DNA from 4 places in the Neoundibacterium parvum genome. Region 1 is predicted to be linked to each of the others. Evidence: predicted binding sites of a transcription regulator. Region 1 holds the regulator's gene; each other region holds the start of a gene.
The links. The regulator LexA, encoded in region 1, represses DNA repair genes until DNA is damaged. The targets are predictions, from matches to a motif close to ACTGTATNNNNATACAGT.
Positions count from the first base shown of each region.

Region 2: the regulator LexA is predicted to act here: its motif matches at 3,583-3,600, upstream of imuA (translesion DNA synthesis-associated protein ImuA).
Region 3: the regulator LexA is predicted to act here: its motif matches at 5,745-5,762, upstream of recA (recombinase RecA).
Region 4: the regulator LexA is predicted to act here: its motif matches at 4,664-4,681, upstream of dinB (DNA polymerase IV).

Region 1 covers NZ_CP034464.1:274,423-281,906, forward strand. Annotated here, with positions in the region: gene EJN92_RS01220 (DUF47 domain-containing protein) at 1-457, opposite strand, end outside; partial or broken gene EJN92_RS01225 (replicative DNA helicase) at 605-1,992, opposite strand; gene rplI (50S ribosomal protein L9) at 2,233-2,685, opposite strand; gene rpsR (30S ribosomal protein S18) at 2,698-2,982, opposite strand; gene priB (primosomal replication protein N) at 2,992-3,306, opposite strand; gene rpsF (30S ribosomal protein S6) at 3,336-3,704, opposite strand; gene lexA (transcriptional repressor LexA) at 3,965-4,621, shown strand; gene lon (endopeptidase La) at 4,826-7,234, opposite strand; gene clpX (ATP-dependent Clp protease ATP-binding subunit ClpX) at 7,443-7,484, opposite strand, start outside.
Region 2 covers NZ_CP034464.1:4,020,310-4,027,793, reverse strand. Annotated here, with positions in the region: gene EJN92_RS17600 (Pls/PosA family non-ribosomal peptide synthetase) at 1-2,184, shown strand, start outside; gene EJN92_RS17595 (4'-phosphopantetheinyl transferase family protein) at 2,202-2,924, shown strand; gene EJN92_RS17590 (hypothetical protein) at 3,124-3,351, opposite strand; gene imuA (translesion DNA synthesis-associated protein ImuA) at 3,622-4,422, shown strand; gene EJN92_RS17580 (Y-family DNA polymerase) at 4,340-5,881, shown strand; gene EJN92_RS17575 (error-prone DNA polymerase) at 6,093-7,484, shown strand, end outside.
Region 3 covers NZ_CP034464.1:580,878-588,361, forward strand. Annotated here, with positions in the region: gene EJN92_RS02580 (Stp1/IreP family PP2C-type Ser/Thr phosphatase) at 17-823, opposite strand; gene sucD (succinate--CoA ligase subunit alpha) at 1,185-2,066, opposite strand; gene sucC (ADP-forming succinate--CoA ligase subunit beta) at 2,081-3,262, opposite strand; gene EJN92_RS02595 (DUF2889 domain-containing protein) at 3,340-3,897, opposite strand; gene recX (recombination regulator RecX) at 4,108-4,572, opposite strand; gene recA (recombinase RecA) at 4,644-5,684, opposite strand; gene tal (transaldolase) at 5,884-6,819, opposite strand; gene selD (selenide, water dikinase SelD) at 6,842-7,484, opposite strand, start outside.
Region 4 covers NZ_CP034464.1:1,961,775-1,969,258, reverse strand. Annotated here, with positions in the region: gene EJN92_RS08540 (GMC family oxidoreductase) at 1-216, opposite strand, end outside; gene EJN92_RS08535 (AraC family transcriptional regulator) at 329-1,363, shown strand; gene EJN92_RS08530 (PAS domain-containing protein) at 1,371-4,085, opposite strand; gene EJN92_RS08525 (thioredoxin family protein) at 4,099-4,554, opposite strand; gene dinB (DNA polymerase IV) at 4,715-5,800, shown strand; gene EJN92_RS08515 (substrate-binding periplasmic protein) at 5,987-6,736, opposite strand; tRNA gene EJN92_RS08510 (tRNA-Arg) at 6,822-6,896, opposite strand; gene EJN92_RS08505 (c-type cytochrome) at 7,207-7,484, shown strand, end outside.

The DNA of each region.
Region 1 (7,484 bases):
ACTCGAGCCTGTCAATTTCTTCGCAGATTGCCAGAATCTCGCGCGAATTATCCATATTATGGAGCAACCCAACGGCCGCTTTTACCTTCTCGGCACAGGCCAAGCACAACTCAGCCAGACGCTTGGCTTCGGGTGTAATTTCACGAATATCGTAGAGTGAGATCGTTTGCGCAGCATCTTCCAGTAAATCGAGAATATCGTCCATGCGCGTAATGAGCTTATGAATATCATCTCTATCCAAAGGTGTGATGAAGGTTTTATGCAGCAACTCTATCGTATTGTATGTGACAGTGTCTGCTTGTTTTTCTATACCCTCTATCGCATGAACCCGGATTTCCAAGTCGTCAAAATTGGTCATTAATGCGACCATCTCTTTCGATCCTTTGACGCATAACTCAGCATGCTGATTAAATAGGTCAAAGAATTTACCCTCGGTGGGCATGAATCGTCCAAACATTTTTTTCTCACTGAAAATAGAAAATTTCTAGAATTGATCCGAAAAGTACAAGGATCACCTGACTTCCCGGATACTGCTGTAAAACACTTACTACAATTACCAAACACTACAAAATAAAAATGTTATGCGGGGCTCTTCTACACTCGACTACTCAGAGTCACCATAGATAGACAAAGAACCCGTGTAATTATCAAACTTGGTATATTCACCCAAGAAGGTGAGGCGCACGCTACCGATAGGGCCATTACGCTGCTTACCAATAATAATTTCGGCAGTTCCTTTATCAGGTGAATCAGGGTTGTAGACCTGATCGCGATAAATAAACAAAATAACGTCGGCATCTTGTTCAATCGCGCCGGATTCACGCAAATCTGACATCACCGGGCGCTTATTCGGGCGCTGCTCCAAAGAACGATTCAACTGCGACAGCGCAATCACTGGGCACTGCAATTCTTTCGCTAAGCCTTTTAAGCTTCGGGAAATTTCAGAAATTTCTGTGGCACGATTCTCACCTTGGGTATTACCCGACATCAACTGCAAGTAATCGATCACGATCAAACCGAGTTTGCCACATTGCCTGGCCAAACGACGGGAACGGGCACGTAATTCTATAGAACTGAGCGCAGGTGTCTCATCGATGTACAACTGGGCGTCATTCATTTTTTGTATTGCGTGTGTCAGGCGCGGCCAATCCTCATCAATCAAGCGACCGGTACGCAACCGATGCTGATCCAAACGGCCAACCGAACCTAGCATACGCATGGCCAACTGGGCGCCGCCCATCTCCATCGAGAACACCGCCACGGGCAAGCCGCTTTCAATTGCCACCGTCTCTGCGATATTGATAGAAAACGCCGTTTTTCCCATGGAAGGACGACCCGCAACGATGATCAAGTCACCAGGCTGCAAGCCCGAGGTCATTTTATCGAGATCAGTAAAGCCAGTAGGCACACCGGTAATATCACTGGTGTGATCACGGTTATACAACTCATCAATACGTTCGACTACCTGGGTCAATAAGGGCTGAATCGCGTTAAAACCTTGGGCGCCACGCGAGCCCTCTTCGGCAATGGCAAAAATTTTTGACTCTGCCTCGTCCAGCATTTGCTTGACTTCTTTACCCTGAGGATTGAAGGCTTGGCCAGCGATCTCATCAGACACCGTTATCAGCTTACGCAAGACCCCCCTATCCCGCACGATTTCGGCATAACGACGGATATTCGCTGCCGACGGCGTATTTTGCGCCAATGCGTTGAGGTAACTCAAACCGCCCGCATCCTCTGCTTTATTGATGGCAGTGAGCGCATCAAAGACGGTAATCACATCGGCGGGGCGCGAAGCATTAATCAGCTTGACGATAGCCTGGAAAATAATGCGATGATCATAGCGATAAAAATCACCCTCATTAATAAAGTCGGCGATTCTATCCCAGGCGGCGTTATCCAACAACAAGCCCCCAAAACAGATTGCTCTGATTCTATGGAGTGTGGCGGGATGCGAAGATTATCTAACTGCGGATCGGAAGGTGCTTTCATGGCGCGCATTATACCTTTTTATTTGCCTTGAAAAGCAAGTGAAAGTGCGCCTGAACTAGCCTAATTTTCGAGAGAAGAAAGATGCGTCACAACAAAAAATTATGCAACACCTAATTGACAAATTACGGAAAAAATTAGCCGGATTTCCAACGCAAAAAAAAGCGTAGTCTATTGCGCGAAATCAAAAATAAAAATAAAAAAAGCCGGGAACACCCGGCTTTTTTTTAAAGCAAGCGCTAATTAAGCGTGTTCGCCCAATACTGCAACGATGACATCAACTACAACATCAGTGTGCAATGCAACTGATACAGCGTGATCGCCAGCAGTCTTCAAAGGACCCAATGGCAAACGCACTTGAGATTTCTCAACTGCGAAACCTTGCTTAGTCAAAGCATCAGCGATGTCTGAATTGGTTACAGAACCAAACAAACGACCATCAACGCCAGACTTTTGCGAGATTTGAACTGTCAAACCACTCAATTTTTCGCCTTGTGCTTGCGCAGCGGCCAATTTAGCAGCTGCTGCTTTTTCCAACTCTGCGCGCTTCGCTTCGAATTCAGCGATTGCGGCTGCAGTTGCACGGCGAGCCATACGTTGTGGAATCAAAAAGTTACGTGCATAACCATCTTTAACACGAACTACATCACCCAGATTGCCGAGATTAACGACTTTATCCATCAAAATAATTTGCATATTCTTCTCCTATTACGCTGTATGCAGATCAGTGTACGGCAGCAACGCGAGGTAGCGTGCACGCTTGATCGCTGTATCAACTTGACGTTGGTACAAGGCTACAGTGCCAGTCAAACGTGCTGGCATGATTTTGCCGTTTTCTTGCACGAAGTCTTTCAGTGTATCGATGTCTTTATAATCAACTGCAGCTACGTGTCCTGCTGAAAAGCGGCAAAACTTCTTGCGCTTGAACAAAGGATTTTGTTGCTGACGCTTTTGCTTCAGTTTGCTTTTATCAAATTTTTTACCGAATGCCATTTTAGGCTCCTAATCTAGTAAAGGTGTCTCGAACTCATTTTCCTGAAAATCAGTGATATGAAAAACGAGACTTTTGCTGTTGCGATTTTTACGCGCTAAAAAACCCGTGAATAACATCGTGACTCCCAATTGTATTTCCAGGAATCGCTTAGAAATCGTACCTGCAGCGATTGCAGTGATTTCAAATTCAACCTGGCGCTGGGTGCTCGCCTGTTCTTGCTTAGAGTAATGCATCAGTACTGCAGTTGCTATCGGAATTCCGGCTGGTGTATAACGCAGCGCTGATTTTTCTGCAATGCTAGCGACGACTTTAAGCTCATTCACAAATAATTACGCGTCCTTCGTTAAAACTATTAAGCTGCAGGTGCTTCAACGCGTTGCGTCTTAGCTGCATCTTCTTTCTGAACTGCTTTCATCATTGGAGATGGCGCTGTTTCAGCTTTTTTCAGTTTAACTGTGAGGTGACGCAGAACGGCATCGTTAAATTTGAATGCTGTTTCCAACTCAAGCAAAGTCTCAGCATCGCACTCTATGTTCATGCAAACATAGTGAGCTTTAGCCAATTTTTGAACGACGTAAGCCAGTTGACGGCGACCCCAGTCTTCCACGCGATGGATTTGACCACCACGTGTAGTAACGCTAGCTTTGTAGCGTTCGATCATTGCAGGCACTTGCTCGCTTTGATCAGGGTGTACGATAAATACTATTTCATAATGACGCATATATTCTCCTTGTGGACAATAAAAAGATGCCCGCCTCGGCGTCAAGACGAGTGCGGGAAGAGGAAAGCCGACAATAGTAACCGATTTTCAAGCTTTGCACAATTAGTTCTAGGAGCAAAAGCGACTCGGTTGCCGCGTGCACAAATGAAATAGCAGTCAAATCACTTATTCCATATTTTTTGCAGGTTTTCCTTGCATAAGTGACTTCACTGTATAAAAATACAGTCTGCATATACATACAGCTAATTGAAAGAACCACCATGCTGAAACTGACCGCCCGCCAAGAGCAGATTCTCAACCTGATCAAGGATGCCATACAAAACACAGGCTTCCCCCCAACCCGCGCAGAAATCGCAACAGAACTTGGATTTCGCTCGACCAATGCGGCCGAAGAACACTTGCAGGCACTGGCGCGCAAAGGCGTCATCGAAATCGCAGCCGGTACCTCGCGCGGCATACGCCTATTAGAATCCGAGTTATCCAGCCACATGCCAGGAATACAAATGGCATTGCCGCATCCTGCGCTGATGCAATTGAGCTTACCCTTGGTTGGCAGAGTAGCTGCAGGGTCACCCATCCTAGCGACCGAACATGTAGAGGCCACCTATAACGTGGATCCTGCACTGTTTTCTGCCAAACCGGATTTTCTACTAAAAGTACGCGGTCTGTCGATGCGTGACGCTGGCATTTTGGATGGCGATCTATTGGCAGTAAAAAAATCTGATACGGCGCGTAACGGACAAATCGTAGTTGCGAGACTAGGCGACGATGTGACAGTAAAACGCTACAAAAAAACCAGCGCCGGCATAGAATTAATCCCAGAAAATCCAGACTATCCAATTATCAAAGTGAGCGACACCGAAACCGACTTCTCACTCGAAGGATTGGCGGTTGGCTTATTACGCAGCTGGTCGTAACAAGCAAGGCGCCAAGACGCAGTATCCATGCGGCTTCCAGCCTAGCTTGCCTGGAAGCCGCATGGATACTGCGCGCTGAGCATGGCTGTTTAAAAATCGCCAGCCACCAAATAGAAGCATGCCCATAAAAAAACGCCCGAGAATTTATCGGGCGTTTTTTTAAATTGATGCCAGCTGCAATAAAGCAACTGGCCCAACATCACATCAGTGTTTAATGGCCGAAGCCTCGATCGCCGCATCTGGTTTCGCAGTCGCAGCAAGTGCGACATCCTCATCCGTCAAGGCAACAGGTTGACGCTCCAAGGCAATTTCCAAGACTTTATCAATCCAACGCACCGGGATAATTTCCAGTTTATTTTTAACGTTGTCCGGAATATCGGTCAAATCTTTCGCATTTTCCTCAGGTATTAGCACTGTCTTGATGCCGCCGCGATGCGCTGCCAGTAACTTCTCTTTTAGCCCACCAATAGGCAAAACTTCACCTCTCAGGGTAATTTCACCCGTCATCGCCACATCAGCCCGTACTGGTATGCCTGTAAAGATAGAGACCAAAGCGGTAGTCATAGCTATACCCGCTGAAGGACCATCCTTCGGCGTTGCACCTTCGGGAACGTGGATATGGATATCACTCTTCTCAAACACGTCGGCTTTAATACCCAGGCGCTTAGCACGGCTACGCACCACCGTGCGAGCAGCCTCGATCGACTCTTTCATGACATCACCCAATGTACCGGTGCGTATCACGCCGCCCTTACCAGGCATCGCTACCGCCTCTATGGTCAATAAATCGCCACCAACCTCAGTCCACGCCAAGCCAACCACTTGACCGACCTGATTATCTTTGACCGCCACCCCGAAATCATAACGACGCACACCGAGGTATTTGTCGATATTTTTCGAATTGATAGTCGCCTTCTTTTCGGTCTTTTTGAGCAGCAACATCTTCACGACCTTGCGGCAGATCTTGGAGATTTCGCGCTCTAGCGAACGCACGCCAGCTTCACGCGTGTAATAACGAATGATGTCGCGGATCGCTGTTTCTGCGATCGTAATCTCTTCTTCCTTCAAACCGTTATTTTTGATCTGCTTAGGCAATAAATAACGCTGCGCGATACTGGTCTTTTCATCCTCAGTGTAACCGGACAAACGTATCACTTCCATCCTATCCAATAAAGCCGCAGGAATATTGTAAGAGTTGGACGTAGCCACAAACATCACATCTGACAAATCAAAATCGACCTCGATGTAATGATCCGAGAAAGTATGATTCTGCTCAGGATCCAAGACCTCCAACAAAGCGGAGGATGGATCACCGCGGAAATCAGCCCCCATCTTATCGACTTCATCGAGCAAGAATAAAGGATTGCGCACCCCGACCTTCGCCAAGCTTTGTAAAATTTTGCCTGGCATAGAGCCGATATAGGTGCGGCGATGTCCACGGATCTCGGCCTCATCTCTAACGCCACCTAACGCCATACGCACGAATTTACGATTGGTAGCACGGGCAATAGATTGCCCCAAAGAAGTTTTACCGACACCTGGAGGGCCGACGAAACAAAGTATCGGTGCTTTTAACTTGTCGACGCGCTGTTGTACGGCGAGATACTCCAAGATGCGTTCTTTAACCTTATCCAGACCGTAATGATCGTCTTCCAATACTTTTTCAGCATTGGTTAAATCATTGTTCACCTTCGATTTTTTCTTCCAAGGCAAATTCACGACGGTGTCTATGTAGTTACGCACCACGGTCGCTTCAGCCGACATGGGCGACATCATTTTGAGTTTTTTCAACTCATTCATCGCCTTATCGCGCGCCTCTTTAGGCATTTTCGCAGCAACAATTTTTTTCTCGAGTTCATCAATATCCGCGCCCTCTTCGCCTTCGCCCAGCTCTTTTTGAATCGCCTTTACTTGCTCATTCAAATAGTACTCACGCTGCGACTTTTCCATCTGGCGCTTAACACGCCCACGGATGCGCTTCTCGACCTGCAAGATATCTAGCTCGCCCTCCAACTGCCCCAGCAAATGCTCAAGACGTTTTGCGACACTGAAGATCTCCAGTATCACTTGCTTCTGCTCTAGCTTCAAAGGCAGATGCGCCGCAATGGTATCGCCTAAGCGCCCAGCATCGTCAATCCCGGACAAAGATGCCAGAATTTCAGGAGGAATTTTTTTGTTTAATTTAACGTATTGATCGAATTGCTGGACTATAGCCCGGCGCATTCCTTCGATTTCGCTATCATCGCCAACTTCGGTTTCAACCGGTGTTAAATCCGCGGTAAAGTGCGATTCGGTCTCTGTGATTTTATGAATCCGCGCACGTTGCACGCCTTCAACCAGTACTTTTACTGTGCCGTCTGGCAATTTCAACATTTGCAGAATATTGGCAATACAACCAATTTCATAAATATCATCAGCAGAAGGTTCATCTTTGGCTGCGGCCTTTTGCGCCGCAAGCATGATACTCTTACCTTGCTCCATTGCAGCTTCTAAAGCCTTAATCGACTTAGGGCGACCAACAAAGAGGGGAATGACCATATGCGGAAACACGACAACGTCGCGTAAAGGCAATAGGGGCAATTCAGTTCGTTCTGTAATTATGGAAGTTGTCATGGCGCACCTTTTTCAAAATTTCTAACAGTTAGATTGGCGCACTAGGCCAAAACACAAGCCCGTCATCCAAAAAACAATAAAAAAAGCCACGCAGAGAGGGCTCCGTGCAGCTTTTTTCAATTGAAGCCTGAATTTTATTATTTAAACAAATTGTACCGCTAATTTAATTTGGCGGCCGGCAAAAAATTTACGGCTTCATATTTCACAATTAAGATTTAGCACCAGAAACTTTTGGTTGCTCATCATAAAT
Region 2 (7,484 bases), 1.2 Mb from region 1:
GCGGATCGCTGGACTCCGCCGTCTGACTTTAAGCGCTGGGTGTGCGGCGCGGCGCAGGCAATCGCTATCCCCTGCCTGGTGGCGATGCGCATGATGCAATGGTTGGCACCTTTTTTTGCCTATCATTTTCTAACTGGCGATGCCGACGACTCGATACCGAGAGCGATCGCTTTGTCGGTAGGAGTATTTTTATTGCTGACGATAATGGAGTTTGCGCTTGCCATCCTCGGTAAATGGCTGATCGTCGGCCGATTAAAGGCGGGTTCATATCCACTGTGGGGTTGGACCTATTATCGCTGGTGGCTGGCGGATCGCTTGATCGAGGCCGCCCCAGTGTATATGTTAAGCGGCTCATCGCTATACGTTTGGTGGTTGCGCGCACTGGGCGCAAAAATCGGCAAAGACGTGAATATTGGCTCTATGACTTTACGCGCCCCGGATCTGCTAGAGATTGGCGACCTGGCCAGCATAGGCAATGCGAGTAATTTTGAAAATGCCCGCATCGAACGTGGTCAATTGCGACTCGGGCATATCAAGATAGGCCAAAATGCCTGCGTAGGCTCGTACGCGATACTCGAAGGTGGTGTCACAATAGGCGAATATGGCCATCTGGAAGGGCAATCGGCACTCAGCGAAGGGCAAAGCATTCCTGCCAGACGGATCTGGCGTGGCTCGCCAGCGCATGATATCGGAGCCTTTGAGCCTAGCTCGCTTCCAGCGCGCCCACCAGTATCAAACTTACGCCTGGCGGCCGAAGCGATCTTCTTCATCTTTGGCAGTGCCTTGATTGCCGCCCTATTTTTTCTGCCGGTCTTCCCTAGTTTTGTCGCGATCGACATGCTCGATAACGTCGAGACTTTTCCTTGGTTACAAGGAAATTCGATTGCTTTTCAATTGACTAAATATTTTATTCTGGCCTTCCCTGCCACCGCGATCTTAATACTCTGCACCGCCCTGCTATCGGCCGGAATACGCTGGAGCGTTTTACCAAAGCTCAAACCTGGCAGTTACTCTGTGCATGGCAATACTTATTGCGCCAAATGGCTGGTGAATCAAATTCAGGAAGCTAGTCTGAATGTCTTGCATGGGGTATATGCCACCGTGTATGCGCCGTTTTGGTATCGTTTACTGGGTGCAAAAGTAGGCAAAGGTGCGGAGATCTCGACCGCACTAGGCGTGGTCCCAGACATGCTGACGCTGGGCGATGAAACCTTTATCGCCGATGCAGTTTTACTCGGTGACGAACAGATCGATGGCGGCTGGATGAGCATGCAGCCCACCGTGATTTCACGCCGCAGCTTTGTCGGTAACGGCGCGTATATTCCGGATGGCACCATCCTGCCTGAGAATGTATTAATCGGCGTGCACAGTAGCGCCCCGGCCAATGAAACCATGCGCAACGGTGACACTTGGCTAGGCTCACCGGCCATCCATTTACCGGCGCGCGAAGAAGTCAAAGGCTTCCCTGAAGAGCTGACCTTTCATCCCTCAGTATGGCGTCGCATAGGTCGCACTCTGGTAGAGACTTTCCGTATCGTGGCACCGCATGCGATGGTGATTTCGGTCGGCTACACCATCGTGCTCGATCTGATGCCACTGGCAGATGAAGACTTGTGGGGCGAAGTTCTGTATTACCTGCTGTTAGCAGGTTTAGCGTATGGACTAGGCTGCTTCGCCTTTGTTTTGGCTTTAAAATGGATCTTCATGGGACGCTACCAAAAAAGTAGTACGCCTATGTGGACCAAATTTGTCTGGCTCTCGGAAGCCATCACCAATTTATACGAGGGCATTGCAGTACCAAATTTCATGCGTTATCTGCGCGGCACACCTTGGCTGCCGCTGGTGTTCAATTTACTCGGCAGTAAAATCGGCAAAGGCGTGTACCTGGACACCACCGACATTACGGAATTTGATTGCGTCAGCATCGGTGCATATAGCGAAATCAATGCCCTAGCCTGCCCGCAAACCCATTTATTTGAAGACCGCGTCATGAAGATCGACCATGTAAAAATCGGTGAACGCGTCTACATGGGGCCGCGCAGCGCGGTGCTATACAGCGCCGTAGTGGGTGATGACGCCAAATTAGGTGCTCTCACGCTGGTGATGAAGGGCGAGTTTATCCCGGCAAAATCGAGCTGGCGCGGCTGCCCGGCATCGATTGCACAGGCAATTCCACAACTTTAAGAGCAGACCAAAAAACCATGTCGGTGCTGACCGTGTATAGCTGGCCAGAGCAAAGCGCAGCCGCACTGACTGCCTTGGCCGAGCATGCCTTAGTGGTAGTCAGTATCGCAAGCCCAGCTGCTGCCAGTCGCGAGTGGGCTAGGCAGCAGCTGCGTCTGGCCGTACGCGACTTGCTCAGTTGCGCCTATGCCTGCACTAGCGAACAGCTCGTATTGGAGCGCCAGCCCGGCCAAGTACCGGGACTTAAATTATCTATCCCCGGGCATCAGATCGCCCTCTCCATTAGCCATGAAAGCGGTTTATCGATTGCAGCGATACGGACTCGTCAGCGCAATGAAGCACTTGAGCATGGAGAGCATAGTGAGCAGCAGCCAAATGAGGCTGAAGTTGGCGCTGAAAATAACGCTGAAGATAGCTCGAAAAATGAGTATGCGAATGGCACAGACTTAGACTGGAAAATAGGCGTAGATTTGCTCAAACTAGCCCATCTACCCGACTGGCAAGCGGTTGCGACGCTGTATTTAGGGCCGGAGGTGAGCGCCGCCATCGCCGCCACAGACCCAGCACAACAAATGGCCTGCTTCGCCCTACACTGGGCACAACTGGAAGCCAGATGTAAATGCCAGGGGCTAGGCTTAAGTGAATGGTCAGTATCAAGCAACGCGGATACGGCCGCCTATCGCTATCAGCAACTAGACCTACCAACAGGCTATGTCGGCGCTCTCGCTATAAAAATCTAGAGTTTTGCCGGGCCAGTTTCAGACTAAATCAAATATGGCAGCAATGCTCAATTAACTGACAAGCCAACTGCAATTGAGGCTTGATTCGGCCAAGATTCAGTGCAAATTCAGTACAAACTAAGCGCGCCATTCTACGCCCCCACAGTCTGGCTCAATGCGCTCGCAATGCCGCCACTGAACTACTTCAGGTCTGCCAAGATCACCAATTGGCTTTAGACAAAATCACTAGCCACTTACGCAAGACTAAAATTTCCAGATGCCCGGCTTGTACTCCGGTGGAGCAATCCATGATGGGATTAACCCGATATGGACGTCGTCTGAAATCGAGACACACAAAAATCTCTCGACTACCCACGCGCATTAAAAATGAGCTAGGTGCAAATTGCAGGCTAAAACGCGCATCAAAAGTTTGTTCGAGGTTAGTCATTTGAGGTGATCTCCATTTCGTAAATTAGGTGAACTAGGTGAATTAAGGAATTCTATGAACTCTATAAAACCTGTAAGTGCATAAATTTCTATCGGATTGCATGTTGATCACTTTAGCACAAAGTACTGTATATGCAATCAGTATTTATATTTTCCGTGGTTTTTCTGCTTTTTTCGCGCGCCTTTTACAACAAGCGACAACAAGTTTGAATTTATCTGAATAAGCGATTATACTGATTTTATATACAGTAGTTTTTTTATTTGGCATACCATGAAATCGAGCCCCCATCCCGCGCCAGAAAGCATCCATCCTTCGCTATGGCGCGCCTCACAACTGGCGCGTGCTCATGGTGATTATGTGGCTTGCGGCTACTCAGACTTAGCCGCCGAGCTACCCGGTGCAGGCTGGCCCATGGGCGCTTTGAGTGAAATCCTGATACAGCATCCTGGCACGGCAGAGCTAGCGCTATTGCAACCAGCCCTGGCGGGTTTGCAGCGCGGCCACATCATTTTGCTAGAGCCGCCGTATCAACCGCAGGCGCTGGGTTTAGCGGAACTTGGTCTGGATATCTCACGCATTCTTTGGCTGCGCTGCAAGACCCATAGCGATGCGCTGTGGAGCGCCGAACAAATTTTACGTAGTGCTAGTTGTGCCGCGCTGCTGTTTTGGCCTAGCCAAATCAGAAGCGAGAATCTGCGTCGCCTGCATCTGGCGGCACAAAGCGGCAACACGCTGTTTACCGTGATCCGTGCGCAGCAGCAAGCGCTTAATCCTTCACCCGCGCCCTTACGCCTGAAGCTGCAGCGCGTCGCACTTGGCCTCCAGGTAGAGATTATCAAGCGACGCGGTACGCAAGCGCATGCACCTTTGATTATTCCTCAGGCACGCCTGGCCGCTATGTATCGCGCCCGCCCTGACACCACTATTTATGAGCATGAGCATGTTGAGCACCCACTCATTAGCGAAAGCAACAGCAACATCGCCAACCGTGCCCAAGCCACCCGTACTGTGGCTGGCCGTGCATTTACCACTGCTCAGCATAGAAACTTTCCAGCCGAACTGGCTGGCTGATCATGGCACGGTGGTGCTGGATAAAAATCGCGTGGTAGCGCTATCAAACTATGCGCGCGCGGCCGGTGTGCAACTGGGCATGCGCAGTGGCAGTGTGGCGATGCTGCTACCCGAGGCGAAACTGAGGCAATATGATGCTGCGCAAGAGCAAGCGACACTGCAACGTGTCGCGCTCGCGCTACTTATCTACTCGCCACAGGTGGCCAGCGCCGAGCAGGCTAGCTTACTGATGAATATCGGTGCCAGCTTGCGCCTGTTTGGCGGGGTGCGGCAATTGCGGCAGCGCGTGCTGGCCAGCATGGCGCTACTGGGCGTCAGCGTCACGCTGGGCTATGCCCCTAGCGCAGGCGCAGCCTGGCTCATGGCGCATGCAGCCAGCGCAACAGGCCGACGCGGGCGCTACTGCCTGACAGCGCGCCGCCTCAGTGCGCGGCTAGATCCTCTTCCGGTGCGCTTATTAGCTGCCGCCGCGCCCTGGCGCGACTGGCTGCAGGGCATAGACTGTCATGATTTAAAAAGTCTGCGCCAACTACCACGCGCCGGGATACAGCGACGCTGTGGCAAGGCCTTACTCGCCAGCCTGGACTACGCTTACGGCCAAGCCGCAGAACTACATCAGTGGCTGCAAGTGCCGGCAGAATTTATCGCCTACGTCGAACTACCTGAGCGCATAGAACAGGCCGAGGCCTTGCTCAATTATGCGCAAGTCTTACTGCAACAACTGAGTGGCTGGCTCAGAGCCAAACAGTTGGCGCTGAGCCAATTACAACTAGAGTTGGAGCACGAGCGCGGACGCCTGGCAGTCGCGCCTAGCCAGGTCATGATCAGCTTAGCCGAACCCACCTGGCAAGCCGAGCATCTGGCGCGCTTATTAAAAGAAAGACTGGCGCAACTAAGCCTTGCCACGCCGGTGATAGGCTTGCGTCTGCACGCCGCACAGCTGGTCGCCATGCAAGCCCCCAGCGCCAGCCTGTTTCCCGACCCAAGCGGCAGCCCGCAACAGCAGCACCGCTTATTAGAGCTACTAGTGGCACGCTTGGGCAGCGAGAATATCCTGCAAACGCAGCCGCTCGCCGACTACAGACCGGAAGTAGCGAATCACTGGATAGCCGCGCTGCAGTCGCAGTCCAAGGCGCATAGCACAACGCACAACGCGGCGCAATTAGCGCCCGCACCGGCAGCCATGATGAACCGCCCGAGCTGGTTGCTGGCCACACCCATCGCTCTGGAACTAAGACAACATAGGCCGTATTATCGCGGCGCACTGAGCATACTCTCGCCGCCCGAACGCATCGAAGCCGGTTGGTGGAATGGGCAATTAATCACCCGCGATTACTTCATCGCCGAAACCAGCGAACATCTGCGCTGCTGGATCTACCACGAGAGAATCAGCGCGGCACAACAGGCCGAGCAGGCGAATGAAGCTGCAGTCTGGTATCTGCATGGCTGGTTCGGATAAGGTCGCAAACATGCAAAAGCTTTTTCAAACAGTGGTAAGCCCAGCGCGCATATCCCATGCGCCTTGCAGGCCGACATGACTGGAAACCCGCATGGAATATGCGCGTCCGGCCAGGCCACTTTTAAATTTCAAACACGTCCGAGCGCCACAGCTAGCGCTCATCTGCTCGCCAACACTGAGCTTGAATCAGCATGGATCAGCATAAATAAGCATGAATAAGCCTAAACCCGGGCCCGGCCAGATGCCGCTGCCTAGCGCCACCTCCCTTCCAGATTACGCAGAATTATTTTGTCTGTCTAACTTCACGTTTCTGCAAGGCGCATCCCATGCAGAAGAATTGGTGGCACGCGCCGTCAAGCTCGGCTATCGCGCGCTGGCGATCACCGACGAATGCTCTCTGGCAGGCGTAGTGCGGGCCCATGAAGAGGCGAAAAAACATAGCCTACCGCTACTGATAGGTGCGCATTTCAAACTCAGCGCCAGCGATGAGCAAGATGGCTGCACCCTGATCGCGCTGGCGCAAAATCGTGAAGGCTATGGCAATCTGTCTGAACTGATCACACTGGCACGCACCCGCGCCACCAAAGGGACCTACTTCATTACCGCACAAGATTTTAGCGCGCCACCCACCGAGTATGCCCATCTGCGCGGCTTACCCGATTGCCTGCTGATCCTGGTGCCTGACTATCCGGCCAGTATCGAAGCGCTCTCCAGACAAGCGGCATGGATCAAGAACAATTTCCCGCAACGCGCCTGGCTGGGGCTTAATTTACTCACCCGTGGCATGGATGAATTGCATCAAGGCCGGGTCACGGCGATTGCCCAACACCAGCGCCTGCCGCTGGTGGCGATAGGCCAGGTCTGCATGCATGTGCGTTCGCGCAAACCCTTGCAAGATACGCTCACGGCGATACGCCTGAGTAAAAGCATCGCCGATTGCGGTTACCAACTGGCACCGAATGCCGAGCAACATCTGCGCTCGCGCTTGCGCCTGGCCTCGCTGTATCCGGCAGCAGCGCTGGCAGAAAGCATCAAGATTGCCAGCCTGTGTGATTTTTCACTGGATGAATTGCGCTATGAGTACCCGGATGAACTGGTGCCGGCAGGACAAACGCCCGCCAGTTATTTAAAACAGGAGGTGTATAGAGGCGCACAGCTACGCTACCCGCTCGGCATCAGCGCCAACGTCATACAAAAAATAGAGTACGAGCTGCACCTGATCAACGATCTCGCTTACGAGCCCTACTTCTTAACCGTGTACGACATCGTCAGATTCGCCCGCTCACAAGGCATCTTGTGCCAGGGGCGTGGTTCAGCGGCTAATTCGGTGGTCTGCTATTGCCTGCACATCACTGAAGTCAGTCCAGATAGCGACACTCTGCTATTCGAGCGTTTCTTATCCAAAGAGCGCGGCGAACCACCCGATATCGATGTCGATTTTGAGCACCAGCGGCGCGAAGAGGTGATCCAGTATCTGTATAAAAAATACGGCAGAAATCGTACCGCGCTGGCGGCAGCAGTCCACACTTACCGCCCCAAAGGCGCTTTGCGCGAAGCCGGCAAGGCGCTCGGCGTCGATCTGGCACTGGTCGATGCTGTCGCC
Region 3 (7,484 bases), 310 kb from region 1:
TAAATCAAGTGCCCGACTAGCTAGCAAAAATATATTCCATCAATTTTCGCTGATGGAGTTCGGTGACTTTGATTAAGACTACGGAAATATTATCCTTGCCACCAAACTGGTTGGCATTTTCAATGAGCACTTGGCAACATTCGTCAAGCTGAGCGCTATATTGATGCATGATGTGATGAATTTCTATGTGGTTGAGCATGTCCGTTAGCCCATCAGAACAGAGTAAATACACATCACCTACTTCCATTTGATGTACATGTATTTCGATTTCCACGCTCTCTTGTGCTCCAACGGCACGTGTAATCAAGTTCTTGATCGGTGAAAAACGTGCGTCTTTTTCAGAAATGAGACCTGCGTCTATCTGCGCCTGCAAGACAGAATGATCCCTAGTCAGTTGCGAAAGCTCGCCCAGTCGGAATCGATATGCGCGAGAATCGCCTACATGTGCGATCAGCAGTTTATCCTGGTGACTCAAGGCAACAACGACAGTCGTTCCCATTCCCAAATAGGCTTGGTTCTCGTGCGAAGCATCATAAACACTTGTATTTGCAAGCGTAATTGCGTCATTCAACCATCGTACTCCAAGCACAGCTGGTCGAGAAAATATTGGCATCCAGACTGCTTGTTGTTTTTGTTGTAAGAATTCGGAGATTAGTTCTACACACATACGACTGGCGACTTCGCCAGCGTTATAGCCGCCCATACCATCGGCAAGAACAGCCAAACCTAGGCCTTCACATATTTCAAATGCATCTTCATTCTGCGCGCGCACTCGTCCAGTATCGGAGCGACCAGCAAACTCGAGCACGGATTGAAGTGGCATAATTATATTTGTGATTATTTAGTGGATTTAAACAGGGCTAGATATCCTACCTGAACCTGCGTTGACTCACTTATCAAAAATGGGTCGCGATCAGATGCAAGTCTAGCGCCTCAAAAAACCTGAGAGCCTAAGCTTAACATTAGCTAGGTACATTATTGCATTCAGATAAGATATTTAACGTTTAAATATCTTATCTGAATGCAAAGGTGATCTGCTTATTTCTGCTGGATTTTTTGCACTACTCATAAAATTATTAGTGGCTTTCAATAAAACCAAGGCATTTTGACAGTGCCAAACAGGTTTTCGTAAAGTACAAATAAAAATAGGGAGCTAAGCTCCCTATTTTTATTTGCCAATCAGATTACAACATTGCTTTAAGCAAGCGTGCCATTTCTGACGGATTTTTTGTCGCTTTGATGCCACATTCTTCCATGATATCGAGCTTGGATTGTGCAGTATCCGCACCACCTGAAATCAAGGCGCCGGCATGACCCATACGCTTACCTGGAGGAGCGGTAACACCTGCAATGAAGCCGACCACAGGCTTCTTCATGTTATCACGCACCCAGTAAGAAGCATTGGCTTCATCCGGGCCGCCGATTTCACCAATCATAATCACGGCATCAGTGTCTGGATCATCATTAAACATCTGCATGATGTCGATGTGCTTCAAGCCATTGATAGGATCGCCACCAATACCAACCGCAGAAGATTGACCCAGGCCAAGCGCAGTCAATTGACCAACCGCTTCGTAAGTCAAGGTACCAGAACGTGAAACCACACCGATACGACCTTTACGATGGATGTGACCTGGCATGATGCCAATCTTGATTTCATCTGGAGTGATCAAGCCTGGGCAGTTAGGACCCAACAATTTTGTCTTGCTGCCCGATTTCGCCATGCGGTCTTTCAACATCATCATGTCGCGAACAGGAATACCTTCGGTAATGCAAATCGCCAAATCGAGGTCAGCTTCTACCGCTTCCCAAATTGCAGCTGCGGCACCAGCAGGCGGCACATAGATTACCGAAACAGTTGCGCCAGTGGCAGCTTTGGCTTCTGATACGTTGGCGAAAATAGGAATACCTTCAAAATCTTCGCCCGCTTTTTTCGGATTTACGCCAGCCACGAAACAATTTTGTCCGTTAGCGTAATCGCGACACATGCGAGTATGGAATTGACCAGTCTTGCCGGTAATACCTTGGGTAATAACTTTTGTATCTTTATTGATCAGGATCGACATATTGTTCCTTGCGATTATTTAGCTTGGGCAGCGGCAACAACTTTCTGCGCCGCTTCTTCCATGGTGTCTGCAGCAATGATAGGCAAACCAGAGTCAGCCAGCATCTTCTTGCCGATATCTTCGTTAGTCCCCTTCATACGCACTACCAAAGGTACTTGCAAGGAAACCGCTTTAGACGCAGTAATCACGCCCTCCGCAATCACGTCACAACGCATGATGCCACCAAAAATATTCACCAAAATAGCTTTCAAACCTGGGTTTTTAAGCATGATTTTGAAGGCTTCGGTAACTTTCTCTGCCGTCGCGCCACCACCAACATCAAGGAAGTTAGCCGGCTCACCACCGAACAACTTGATTGTATCCATGGTCGCCATCGCCAAACCTGCGCCATTAACCAGACAGCCAATATTGCCATCAAGAGAAATGTAAGCCAAGTCGAATTTTGAGGCTTCGATTTCAGCTGGGTCTTCTTCGTCCAGATCGCGGTAAGCAACGATTTCTGGTTGACGGAACAAGGCATTTGCATCGAAGTTGAACTTGGCATCAAGCGCGATGACTTTGCCCGAACCGGTCAAAATCAAGGGATTGATTTCAGCCAGTGAGCAGTCAGTTGCCATGAATGCAGCATACAAACCTTTTAACTGATTGCGTGCATCAACCACGGATGCGTCTGGCACGCCAATTTTACGGGCGATCGCATCAGCTTCTTCGTCTTGCAAACCAGCTGTAGGATCAATCGCGATCGAATGCAATAATTCAGGGTGACTTTCAGCCACTTCCTCAATGTCCATGCCACCTTCAGAAGACGCCATCAATACTACGCGTTGGCTAACACGGTCAGTCACCATACTGACATACAACTCCTTCTGAATGTCAGCACCTTCTTCGATCAGAAGCCGGCGAACTTTTTGTCCTTCTGGACTGGTCTGATGAGTAATCAGCTGCATACCCAGAATAGCTTCTGCGTATTCGCGTACTTGCTCTAGGGACTTTGCAACTTTGACGCCGCCGCCTTTACCACGGCCACCCGCATGGATTTGCGCCTTGACAACCCATACCGGGCCGCCCAGAGTTTCTGCCGCTTTGACTGCCTCGTCAACAGACAGGCACGGGATACCGCGAGGTACTGTCACTCCAAATTTACGGAGGATTTCTTTACCCTGATACTCATGAATTTTCATACGTCTTCCCTTCAGACACTGAGGTATTAGTTAAATTAGTAAAATTACTTACGACAAGTAAAACAAAAACGGTACAGCTTTGCGTTAAGCGACTAGATTGCCCAGCGCGGATAATATTGCACCACGGCTGGACCATCTAGCCTTAATGCATGACAACGATTGAGTTGAAACGGTTGCTGCGTGTGCTGGGCGTCATCATTTGCGCCATCACGCGTATTAAGTACATCACCTGCAAAAGCCTGAACTGCTGCGGTTGGAAGAATTTGTGCTAATTCGGTAATATGCGTGCAGCCATTAATGCCGGAGAGCCGTTGCTTTACGCCCTGACGAAATTGCTGCATTAAATTGAGACCGATAAGCTTTTTGTATTCAGGCCCTATCGTATTGCAAAAACCTGGATATGGTACGGCATCAGAGACAGCATTTGCGTCAATGATATTTAAACTAGTATCGATCGTAATGCGAAGACTCAAATCATGAATGGCCGAACCATTAGGACGAACGCCGGAAGCGAGCGCAATGTCACGCGTTTTACAGTCAATAATTTGAGCGTCAAAATCCCACAATCCATCGTCACGTGCGAACGCTTGGATAGTGATGGTGCGCGTATGCTTCAACGCACGTCGAATTGTAGGTGGAGATAAGGGCATAAATGCCTGTTACGGGCTAATTCAGTGTAAAAATAGCCACAATTGCGCGTCGCTACCGCAGCTTCTACGATAACAGCCGCTCTTGCGGCACTGCAAAAAAAGGAAGTTTAGCACAGCTCGCAGACTAATTCCATTTTCATCGACGCCATCGCCCCGCTAACAAATAAAGCTCAGGAAAAATTCGGCAATAACAAGCAGTCGGAAATATGCTCAGGCGTCATCATCTCCGTTATCTCTCTTTGCCCGCATTGCCGCTTGAATTGCCCCACCGGAAAAGCCACGCTTCTGCAAAAACTGCATTTGCTTTGCGCGCTCTATATGATCTGCTGGTTCGAGTCGGTATTTTCTATGCAGGACCTCAATCGCTCTTACGGCTTCCGACTCAATCAACTGCGACTTTATTTTTTCAATTTCGGTCTTCTCGATATTATGACTTTGCAACTCTAAAAAAATACGTTGATTGCCGAACCTAGCCTGCCGTCGCCTTACCAAGGACACAGAAAACCTCTCCTCTGACAGGAATTGTGCGGCTTCTAATACGTCGAGCAATGCAGGCACATCGTCAGCTTCCTCTGCATAGCGAGACAACTTTCGCCCCAATTCCAAACGGCTATGTTCGCGCATAGAAAGGTAACGCAATGCTCTTGCTTTAAGACTTACTTTTACTTTAAACATTTTGACGCCCATAAAAAAACGCCGGCAATCCTAAGACATCAAGGAGGCCGGCGTTCTTAAATATTTGATTCTTATTCGCTAACTGCTAACGGTGGTAATAAAGGCACGCCTAGTTGCACCCTGACTTTATTCTCTATTTCGTGCGCCAAGGCTGGGCGTTCTACCAGGAAATTACGCGCATTATCCTTACCTTGTCCAATACGCTCACCGTTATAGCTATACCAAGAACCAGCTTTCTCAATAATTTTTGCATCGGCACCCAGATCCAAAATTTCGCCTTCGCGCGACGTACCTGCTCCATAAAGAATATCAAAATGTGCCTCTTTAAACGGCGGCGCAACTTTATTCTTGACGACTTTAACTTTAGTCTCATTCCCGATCACTTCATCGCCTGATTTGATCGAGCCGGTACGTCGAATATCCAATCGAACAGAAGCATAAAATTTCAATGCATTACCACCGGTAGTGGTTTCTGGACTGCCGAACATAACACCGATTTTCATACGAATTTGGTTAATGAAAATCACCAAAGTATTGGTACGATTAATACTGCCCGTTAATTTTCGCAATGCCTGCGACATTAGACGCGCTTGCAAACCTGGCAGAGAATCGCCCATATCACCTTCAATTTCGGCGCGTGGAGTCAGTGCAGCAACAGAATCGATGACAATCAGATCAACACTACCTGAGCGCACTAAAGCATCCGTAATTTCCAATGCCTGCTCACCAGTATCAGGTTGAGAAATCAAGAGATCAGGGAGATTAACGCCTAATTTCTGGGCATAACCGACATCCAGTGCATGCTCGGCATCAATAAACGCACATGTTCCGCCTAGTTTTTGCATTTCTGCAATGACTTGCAAAGTCAGAGTGGTCTTACCGGAAGACTCAGGTCCGTAAATCTCAACCACGCGACCACGCGGCAAGCCACCGACACCCAGCGCAATATCTAAGCCCAAAGAGCCTGTAGAAACAACTTGAATTTCTTCTATAACTGCACCATCAGCGAGGCGCATGACCGAGCCCTTACCAAACTGTTTTTCAATTTGCGCCAGTGCGGCAGCTAGAGCCTTACTCTTTTCAGAGCTGTTGTCAGATTTTTTATCGTCCATAAATTCTTTCAGTTAAGAGCAAGCAACAAGATGAGTCTTTAAAATGCGTCCAATAACGACACTGTATAAAAAATCAGTAGTTTATGCAAGCATCATTTTATTAAATTTGAATAATCTCTTTTTTTATACACCGACGATGAGCCCAAAAACCGTATGCAACCCTCGATCGCACAACAAACGTAGACCTTGATGCTGGCGCTCAACGCATTGTGGCAATCATCTGCTCCAATTTGAGTGTATCCGCACAGAACATACGTATCCCCTCTGCCAGTTTTTCGGTTGCCATTGCATCTTCATTTAAGTGGAAGCGAAAAGAGTTTTCATCCATGGCTAACTTCTGCAAATCCGATGCCTGCGCCGCCTCTTTATTCAATTTTGGAGTCAAGCTAACGGTGGAATCACTTAATTTTTGCAACAGGTCAGGGCTAATCGTGAGTAAATCACAGCCCGCCAGCTCTAAAATCTGGGAAGTATTGCGGAAGCTCGCGCCCATAATTTCGGTGGCGTAGCCAAATTTTCGGTAGTAGGTATAGATCTTTTTCACAGACAAGACTCCTGGGTCATCCGCACCATAAATTTCTTGCCCAGTCTGTTTCTTATACCAGTCATAAATTCGACCAACGAATGGCGAGATTAATTGTGCACCAGCCTCCGCACAGGCGATCGCTTGCGGCAGGCAAAATAACAGTGTCATATTACAGCGTATGCCTTCTTTCTCTAATATTCGAGCAGCCTGTATCCCCTCCCATGTAGAGGCAATTTTTATCAATACTCTCTCTTGAGGAATCCCGGCCTCTTGATACAAGGCGATTAAATGTCGACCTTTGGCGACCGTTTTTTCTGTATCAAACGATAGTCGTGCATCCGTTTCAGTAGAGACCCGACCCGGTACGATTTCGAGGATTTTTAGACCAAATGCAATCAACAGACGGTCAATAATTTCATCTATCGATTTGCTCGCGTGCTGCTGTAAAACTCGCTCCAATAATGGCAGATATTCGGTTTTTTGCACCGCTTTCAATATCAAGGATGGATTGGTTGTCGCGTCACGCGGTGCATACGCTTGCATGGATTGAAAGTCGCCAGTATCAGCAACGACGGTGGTGTACTGCTTGAGTTGTTCAAGTTGATTCATATAAAATTTCGCGTAAAAAAGATCAAGGGTTTACTTCTACTATACTTGTTCCCGCAACAATATCACCTATTACGGATGCATCCAAAAAATCACCGCTTCTAAATATTTCTAAAACCCGCTCTACCGAGCCAGCATCACAGGCTACTAATAAGCCACCCGAGGTTTGCGGATCACTCAACAAAGCTTGCTGTACAGCACTTACTCCATTAAGTTTGACGTCCTTACCGTAAGCCTCCCAATTTCGTGCCGATGCGCCCGTGATATAACCGGCCTCAGCCAGTTGCGCCACTTGTGGCAATAAAGGGATCGTTGACATGTTCAAGCGCGCACCAACTTGCGCGCCACGACACACTTCCAACAGGTGTCCAAGCAAACCGAATCCAGTAACATCGGTCATGGCACTCACCCCATCCAAGGCGGACAGTGCTTGCCCTGGCTTATTCAACTTAGTCGTATTCGCAATCATGCTGGCATATCCGGCATCATCTAAGGCTTGTTTTTTCAGCGCCGCCGACAAGATGCCAACGCCGATAGGCTTGCCAAGTATGAGCTTGTCACCCACTTTGGCATCGGAATTGCGCTTGAGTTTAGTAGGGTGAATTAAGCCCAATACCACCAAACCGTAAATTGGTTCTACTGAATCTATCGTATGTCCACCTGCTATT
Region 4 (7,484 bases), 1.7 Mb from region 1:
ACCCGGTTGCGGCAGGGTTTCAAAGGCCCAGTTATTGATCTTGGTCGGCAACATGGCTGCTACCGCAAACGGCATCTTGATGAGCCAGCTGTCACCGGCATTGCCAGCCTCCAGCACGGTCACGCGGATCGCCGGATCTTCGCTGAGTCGGCTGGCCACAACACAGCCGCCGGAGCCGCCGCCTATGACCAGGTAGTCAGGAATTATTTGATTCATGTTTGGTCTCACTCTCGGTATATTATTATTCGCAAAGCTTATTCTTAAGCTCTTAGGGACATCTTAATCCGCACCGAATTCAAAGATAAGGACATTTACTGCCAGCGCTCACATGAACTCCCTTTCTGCACCCACCATGCCGGCGCTGCTCTCAGTGCAAGACGCCATTTTTCCTGCTCATCCTTTCAGCGGTTTGTTTGCGCTTGGGCGTGAGCAAAACTGGCGTTTGCGTGAGATGTTTCCGGCTTTTTCTGTCGATCAGCATGGCTTGCCTAGCAGCACCGCACGCATCAGTTACGCCCAGGCACGCGAAAGTTTGTTGTTGGCCAGACACATAGGCGGTGCCGATCTCGGAATCTTGTCGGGTAGCCGCAAAAGCGTCAGCGCCCTTGGTGAAATGGGGTTGGGCATGTTGGCGCAGGCTAACTTAGGCCAGGCGCTGGCCTTCGGTCTGGAATATCAATTAATTGCTGGCTCTATGTTGCAACTGGAGCTGGAAGTGGGTGCACAGCAATCGCAACTGGTTTCACATGCGCTGTTTGATGACAGGGAGTTACAGGATTTTCTCGATCTCGATCATCTGGCCACCGCCATGAACGCGGCGCGCAGCTTGCCTGGTGCGCAACTTACGCCACAGCGGCTAGAGTTGCGCGGCAATCTACAGCTAAGCCGCTCGGCTGCCGAGGCGTTTTTTGCCTGTCCGGTGATCGTCGGTGCCGACGTCAGCCAGGTGGTGTTTGCCAGCGCCATGTTAGAACTACCCTTGTCGGCACAGAGCGAGCAAGCCACCTTGTCGCGCCATGCCTGCGATCAGGAATTGGCCAGCATCGGGGTGCTGGGTAAGCAGAGTCTGGTACGTACTCTGGTTGCCATGCAATGCGAGTGCCGTAGTGTGACTGAGATGGCTAGCACATTGGGGATCAGCCCGCGCTCTTTGCATCGTTTGTTGGTGCGTGAAGGTGCTGCGTATTCGCAGATTGCCGAGAGCGTCAGAATGGGGCGCGCCAAGCGTCTACTGCTAGAGGGGCATGGCACCGAAGCAGTCGCCGAGCTATTGGGCTATTCGGATGAGCGCAGCTTCCGGCGGGCTTTCCAGCGCTGGACTTTATCGACGCCGTCGGAATACCGCGCCTCCCGGCAAACATAGGCCAGGCCTATGGCTCGGCCGGGAATTGAAACCAGAAGGTGCTTCCCTCATCGACCGCAGTCACAAAACCCATGTGACCGTGCATTTTTTCTACCAGTGTTTTAGTGATCGATAAGCCCAGACCGGTGCCGCCTTGTTGCCGCGTATCGGTGCCATCGGCTTGGCTAAAGGGTTCAAAAATACGCGCCTGAAATGAGGCCGGTATGCCAGCACCAATATCCGTTACCTCGACCCGGTAGTACAGTTGTTCGTGTTCCAGACGCGGGTGTATCTGCAATCTGACGGCCTCACCTTTGGGCGAGAATTTAGCCGCGTTCGAGAGTAAATTGGCTAGCACTTGCATCAGGCGATCAGGGTCGGCCTTGATCCATGCATGATCCGGGTGATGGAATAAATGCAGGCGTACATTCAGGGCCAGCGCATAGCTGTGATTGGCCTCTATCGCTTGCTCTAGCAGCGGCACCAGATCGAGTCGCTCGGCTTTGAAGTTGCTTTTGCCGCTGGCCAGTTTTTCCATATCCAAGATGTCATTGACCAGACCGACCAGCCTGCGGCTGTTTTTATGGGCAATCTTGATCAAATTTTGCGCTTTCTCTGGCAGCACGCCGCCAACACCAGCTTCCAGCAAACCCAGAGAGCCGCGTATCGAGGTCAAAGGGGTGCGTAGTTCATGACTGACGACAGAAATAAATTCTGATTTAAGTTGGTTGATGCGATGTCTTTCGCTGATGTCCATCATGAACATCACCCATTCGCTATGCGAATTTTCCAGATAATTCAGGCCAACCAAGACCGGCAGCATAGTCCCGTCTAGATGCTTGAGCATGATCTCAAATGCAGGGGTCGTGCCGCTGCCTAGCAATTCAGAATACGCCTGTTGGAAAGTGGCGAGATCTGCTTCGGATAACAGCAAACTCCAGACGTTTGCATCACCCAGCAGGCTGGCACGCGGATAGCCACACAATTGCGTAAAGACGGTATTCACATCGATCAGACGTGCCTGCTCTACCCCTTGGGCTATCCCCACCAAGTTTGAATTCATCAGCCTTTGCAGTCTTTGTTCGCTATGCCGCAAAGCATCCAGCATGTTTTTTTGCTGCGTGATGTCTTCTATCATCCAGACTGCACCCCGTACATATTGCTGCGAGGGCAGCGCGCGGCCAGCGATGCGTGCCATGAAGGACTTGCCGTCTATGGCTTTGACTAACCATTCCAGTTCTACCGCTTCATCGGCGATCAGTTTGGGTACTACCAAAGCCGCAAAGGCGCGGTAATCGGCTTCATTCTGATACAGAAAGGTCGATTTCATCCCTATCATGGCCTTGGCATCGGGGAAATTACATAGCTCGGCCAGCGTCTTGTTGGCGCGGATGATAGTGCCGTCACTGACAAACATGATGCCGACCGGCGCGTTCGAAATCAGGATGTCTAGCTCGTTGGCCAGATGCTTATAGTTGGCCTGGCTGCTGCTGAGTAATTCTTGCTGATGGCGTACCGCTTGCTCGGCGTTTTTACGTTCAGTGATGTCGATATTGCTGCCTATCATGCGCACTGCGCGACCCTGCGCATCCCACTCGACCACGCTGCCTAAGGATAGAATCCAGCGCCATTGTCCGGATTTGGATTTTTGTCGAAATTCGGTTTTGAACTCGATTTTTCCGTGCGAAGAAAAATGTTCTTGGTAGGCGTTTCTGAGAGTGTCGATATCGTCGGGATGCACGCTTTCTTGCCAGAAAAATTGCCAGAATTTTTTTGCATCCGGAAAATCATCGGGCGAAAACCCCAGCATGCGCGCGTACTCAGCGCTGTAGGTGCCGCGCCCGGTCTGTACATTAAAATCAAACAAACCCTGGTTGGAGGCGCGCATGATTAGCTGCATTTGCTGATCGCTGTCCTGCAGTTTTTTCTGTATGCGTTTTTGCTCGGTGATATCGCTTAAAAAACCATGCCATAAAACACTGCCATCGGCCATAGCCTCGGGATGGGCGTCGCCCATGACCCAGCGCTCTTCTGAGCCGTGCATGATGCGATATTCCTGACGCCAGTTTTGCAAACTGCTGGCCGAGCTGCGTATGGCCTGGCGTAGCGGCTCAAGGTCCTCGGGGTGGATCAGCTGGAATAGCGCGGTGGCATCGTCCTTGATCTGCTCGGGCTTGAGTCCAAACAGCGTGCTGACGCCTACACTGGCATACGGAAAACAAAAATGACCATCGGCAAAACGCTGAAACTGATAGAAGAAACTGTGGGGCAAATGCTGAGAAAAATTTTTTAGCATCGCGTCACTCAGACTTAGCTTCAGATTCAGCTTAGCTTGTTGCTGATGTTCATTATTGATTTCAGCAATCAGACCCAGCATGCGGCTAGGGCGACCTTGGCTGTCGCGCGCCACGATACTGCCACGTGCGCGTACCCATTTCCAATTACCGTTCTTGCAAAGCAGGCGCTGCTCATGCTGATACAGGTTGGCGTGGCCGTCGATATGCGCGCGCAAATGCGCCATGGCTGGTTTGGCATCGTCAGGATGCAGACGGTTTATCCATTCATCCAGATGATGGCCAAACTGGTTGTCGCTATAGCCCAATAGCTGTTGATACTGGCTGGAGAAAATCACTTCTCCAGTGAGCAGGTTCCAATCCCATAGCGCTTCGGCGATGGCTGTCAGGAGGATACTCAGTGCCGCATCGGTGTTGCTGGCGGCTGAATGCTCAACTGCTGCGGACATGCTGAAGCTCCGGTTAGGGGTGCTGGCTCATTACTTGTTGGAAAAACTGGGCAATCCCGGCGTCGCCCATTCTACGGGCATTGGACAATTCGCCACCTTTGCTAGCATACAGCAGAGTATTGTCGGCGCGCAGTATCACCGCTGCCGGTATGCCCTTTTTGATAGGATTGCCGTATGCATTGGCGATAGACAGATTTTTATCGAATTGCCCGACGTCGATTTTTACCAGCACAAACTGAGACGCTATCAACGCGGCGTTCTCAGCCTTAAATGATTTATCTAGCTCCAGGCAGTCTTTGCACCAGTTGGCGCCAAAGATGATCAAGACCTTCTTTTTGCTGGCCTGCGCCTGCTTCAAGGCTAGATTCAGATCCGCCTGAGCGTCGGCAGTTTCGAGATAGGCCGGTGCCACGGTGGCGTAACTGCTGCTGCAGATCAAGATGAGGAGGGATGCAAAATTTTTTTTCATGAGCGCTGTGGTAGAGGTTTACAGTGATTTGTTAATCCCTAGATACTGAAGCATATCCGCGCATTTGTCATTCTGCACTTGGTAATTGGGGCATTCGCCTAAAAATAATACTGATTATGCATACAGTTTTTTGTGCTTTGCCTTAAAATAGACAGACTCAATTTTTGGTGTTGCCGTGAAGCCTGCCGTTCGTAAAATTATCCATTGTGATTGCGACTGTTTTTATGCAGCAGTCGAGATGCGCGACGATCCCAGCCTGCGCGGTCGGCCGCTGGCGGTTGGCGGTCGTGCCGAGCAACGCGGTGTGGTGGCTACTTGTAATTACGAGGCGCGCCGTTTCGGCGTGCATTCTGCTATGCCCACTTCACAAGCGCTGCGACGTTGCCCCGATCTGGTAGTGTTGCCGCCTAGTATGGAAAAATACAGAATTGCGTCGCGTCAGATTTTGTCTATCTACGCCGATTACACTGCACTAGTCGAACCCTTGTCCTTAGATGAAGCCTATCTGGATGTCAGCCATGCCAGCCAGCAGCAGGGTAGTGCCACCCTGATTGCGCAAGAGATACGCGCACGGATTGCCGCCACAGTCGGCATTACTGCCTCGGCCGGAGTGGCACCAAATAAGTTTTTAGCCAAAATCGCCAGTGACTGGAATAAGCCGGACGGACAATTCGTGATCTTGCCCAGTCAGGTAGAAGACTTCGTCGCCACGCTGCCGGTGGCGCGCTTGTTTGGCGTTGGCAAAGTCACCGCCGCCAAATTACACGGCCTGGGTATCCAGACTTGCCAGGATTTGCTGACATGGTCGTTGCCCGATTTACTGCGCCAGTTCGGCAAACTCGGCAATAGCCTGTACCTCTTGTGTCGCGGCATCGATCAACGCGAGGTGATCGCAAGTTCTGAGCGCAAGTCGGTCAGCGTAGAAGAAACCTACGCGGTCGATCTGGCCGATCTGGCGGCTTGCCAGGCTGAATTGCCAACCCTGTATGCCTCCTTGCAGGGTCGCATGCAGCGCGCGCAAGCCGAGCAATGCATACAAAAGCTCTACGTCAAAATCCGTTTCGCTGATTTTCACCAAACCACGGTGGAGTGTCGCGGCAGCACGCTAGACGCACAAGTATTCGCTGATTTGCTGGAAACTGGCTATCTGCGCGCCAGCCAGCCGGTGCGCCTAATCGGCCTGGGTACCAGGCTGGCGGATCAGCGCGAAGAGACGCAATTGAGCTTGTTCCCGGTGCTAGCCTGAAGCACAGCCCCGCAAGCTCCAGCATCTGCGCGTGGCCGCAGCCTAAGTCTGTATTTATAGATACTGGGGGTGGGTATTTTTTAATCGCGCAATGAACATGTGCGCAAGAGGGTAGATTTTATAAATTTTTAGGGGAGTATATGTATTTTTGCCTGAATTTTTAGCGCACGGGGCTGGGCTAAAGTCTCAACGCAGATATTTGTTCTTTAATTTTTCCATCTGTCCGGATTTTTGTACGGTCTCAAAGCCCTGTCTTAGTTTCGCCAACAGGCTAGGATCAGTTTTCATATTCATGGCGAAATAATAGCTGTGTGTATTGTCTAATAAGAGCACTGCTTCGAGTTCTTCTGGTTTGCGCTTGAGCGATTTGGCCAAAAACGCTGCGCTCCAGTCTTGGGAAACGATCACGTCTATGCGATTCAAGAACAGCTTTTTAATGTTCGATTCTACGGTAGGCGCAAAATCGATGTTGTTGTCGGCGATCTCGCTTTGTTTAATAAAGTCTTTGGTCGAAGCCATCTCCCTTACCAAGCCAACTTTGTATTTGGCGACATCCGATAAAGTCTTGATTTGTATATCCTTACGTTCACGCAGCTTATACACAAAAATCTGGCGTGGACTGATAGGGCCTATCCAATCAAACACCGGTTCTCGCTCCGGGGTGCGGGTGATTGAATAAATCAAGGTATTCGGTTGGGCCAATACGGTCTGATAGGCGCGCGCCCAAGGCAAGAGACTGATGCTGGTCGTGAGCTTGGCGGCCTGCGTGCTCGCCTGCAACAGTTCGGTGGCGTAGCCGGTAATCACACCCTCTTCTTCGTAATTGAGGGGGGGCAGGCTTTCGGTGACCGCATTGAAATCGGCCGCGCTGCCGCGCAGCACTGGGCAAATAAGCAATGCCAGACAAACGCTGGCGAAACGAAGGCGAAGATCCATGCAGCAATTTTACTCTTAGATTGCTGCAAGGCTATGACAGCAACAAGCTGCTGCGCAATTCGGCTGTAAATTAGAGGGGGGGACTTGGTGCGACCGACAGGAATCGAACCTGTATTGCGGGCTTCGGAGGCCCGTATCCTATCCGTTGGAAGACGGTCGCTTAGGTGTGCAAGTTTTGCAGAGCGCTATTGTAGCTGTTTAGAGGCAAGTTTGCATGCGGGAAAATGACTTATTCTGTCCAATGCCGCTTCATAGTCGGCTTAAAACACTCAGGTTTTTCGAGAAAATACCCATAAAGTGTCGTGAATCAGGCGAATTTTGCCCAATTGTGAGGCAAACCAGAGGCGCACTATCTGCTTTTTCATTCCAAACCTGCGCTTTTACCACTATAATCGAGGGCTGTATGCCTAGCTCCAGAAAATTGGAGTGACCAGCAACCCGCCCTATACTAATACTGCACCGAGGAAACCATGAGCGACGCACACGACCAACACGAATCACCGATCAAGACCCCTGGCCAATTAATCGTTGCCGTTTTGGCTGGATTGCTGGTGCCGATTATTATTATCGTTCTGTTGATTAAGTACGTGTCTAGTGGTGACGTGGTCGGTGCCGGATCGAATGCGCAGACGCCAGAATCTATTGTGGCAAGAATTAGCCCGGTAGCCAATGAAGGCTACACCTTCAAGGACGCGAGCGGCCCTAAAGTATTGCAGTCCGGTGAAGCCGTCTACAAAATGGTCTGCGC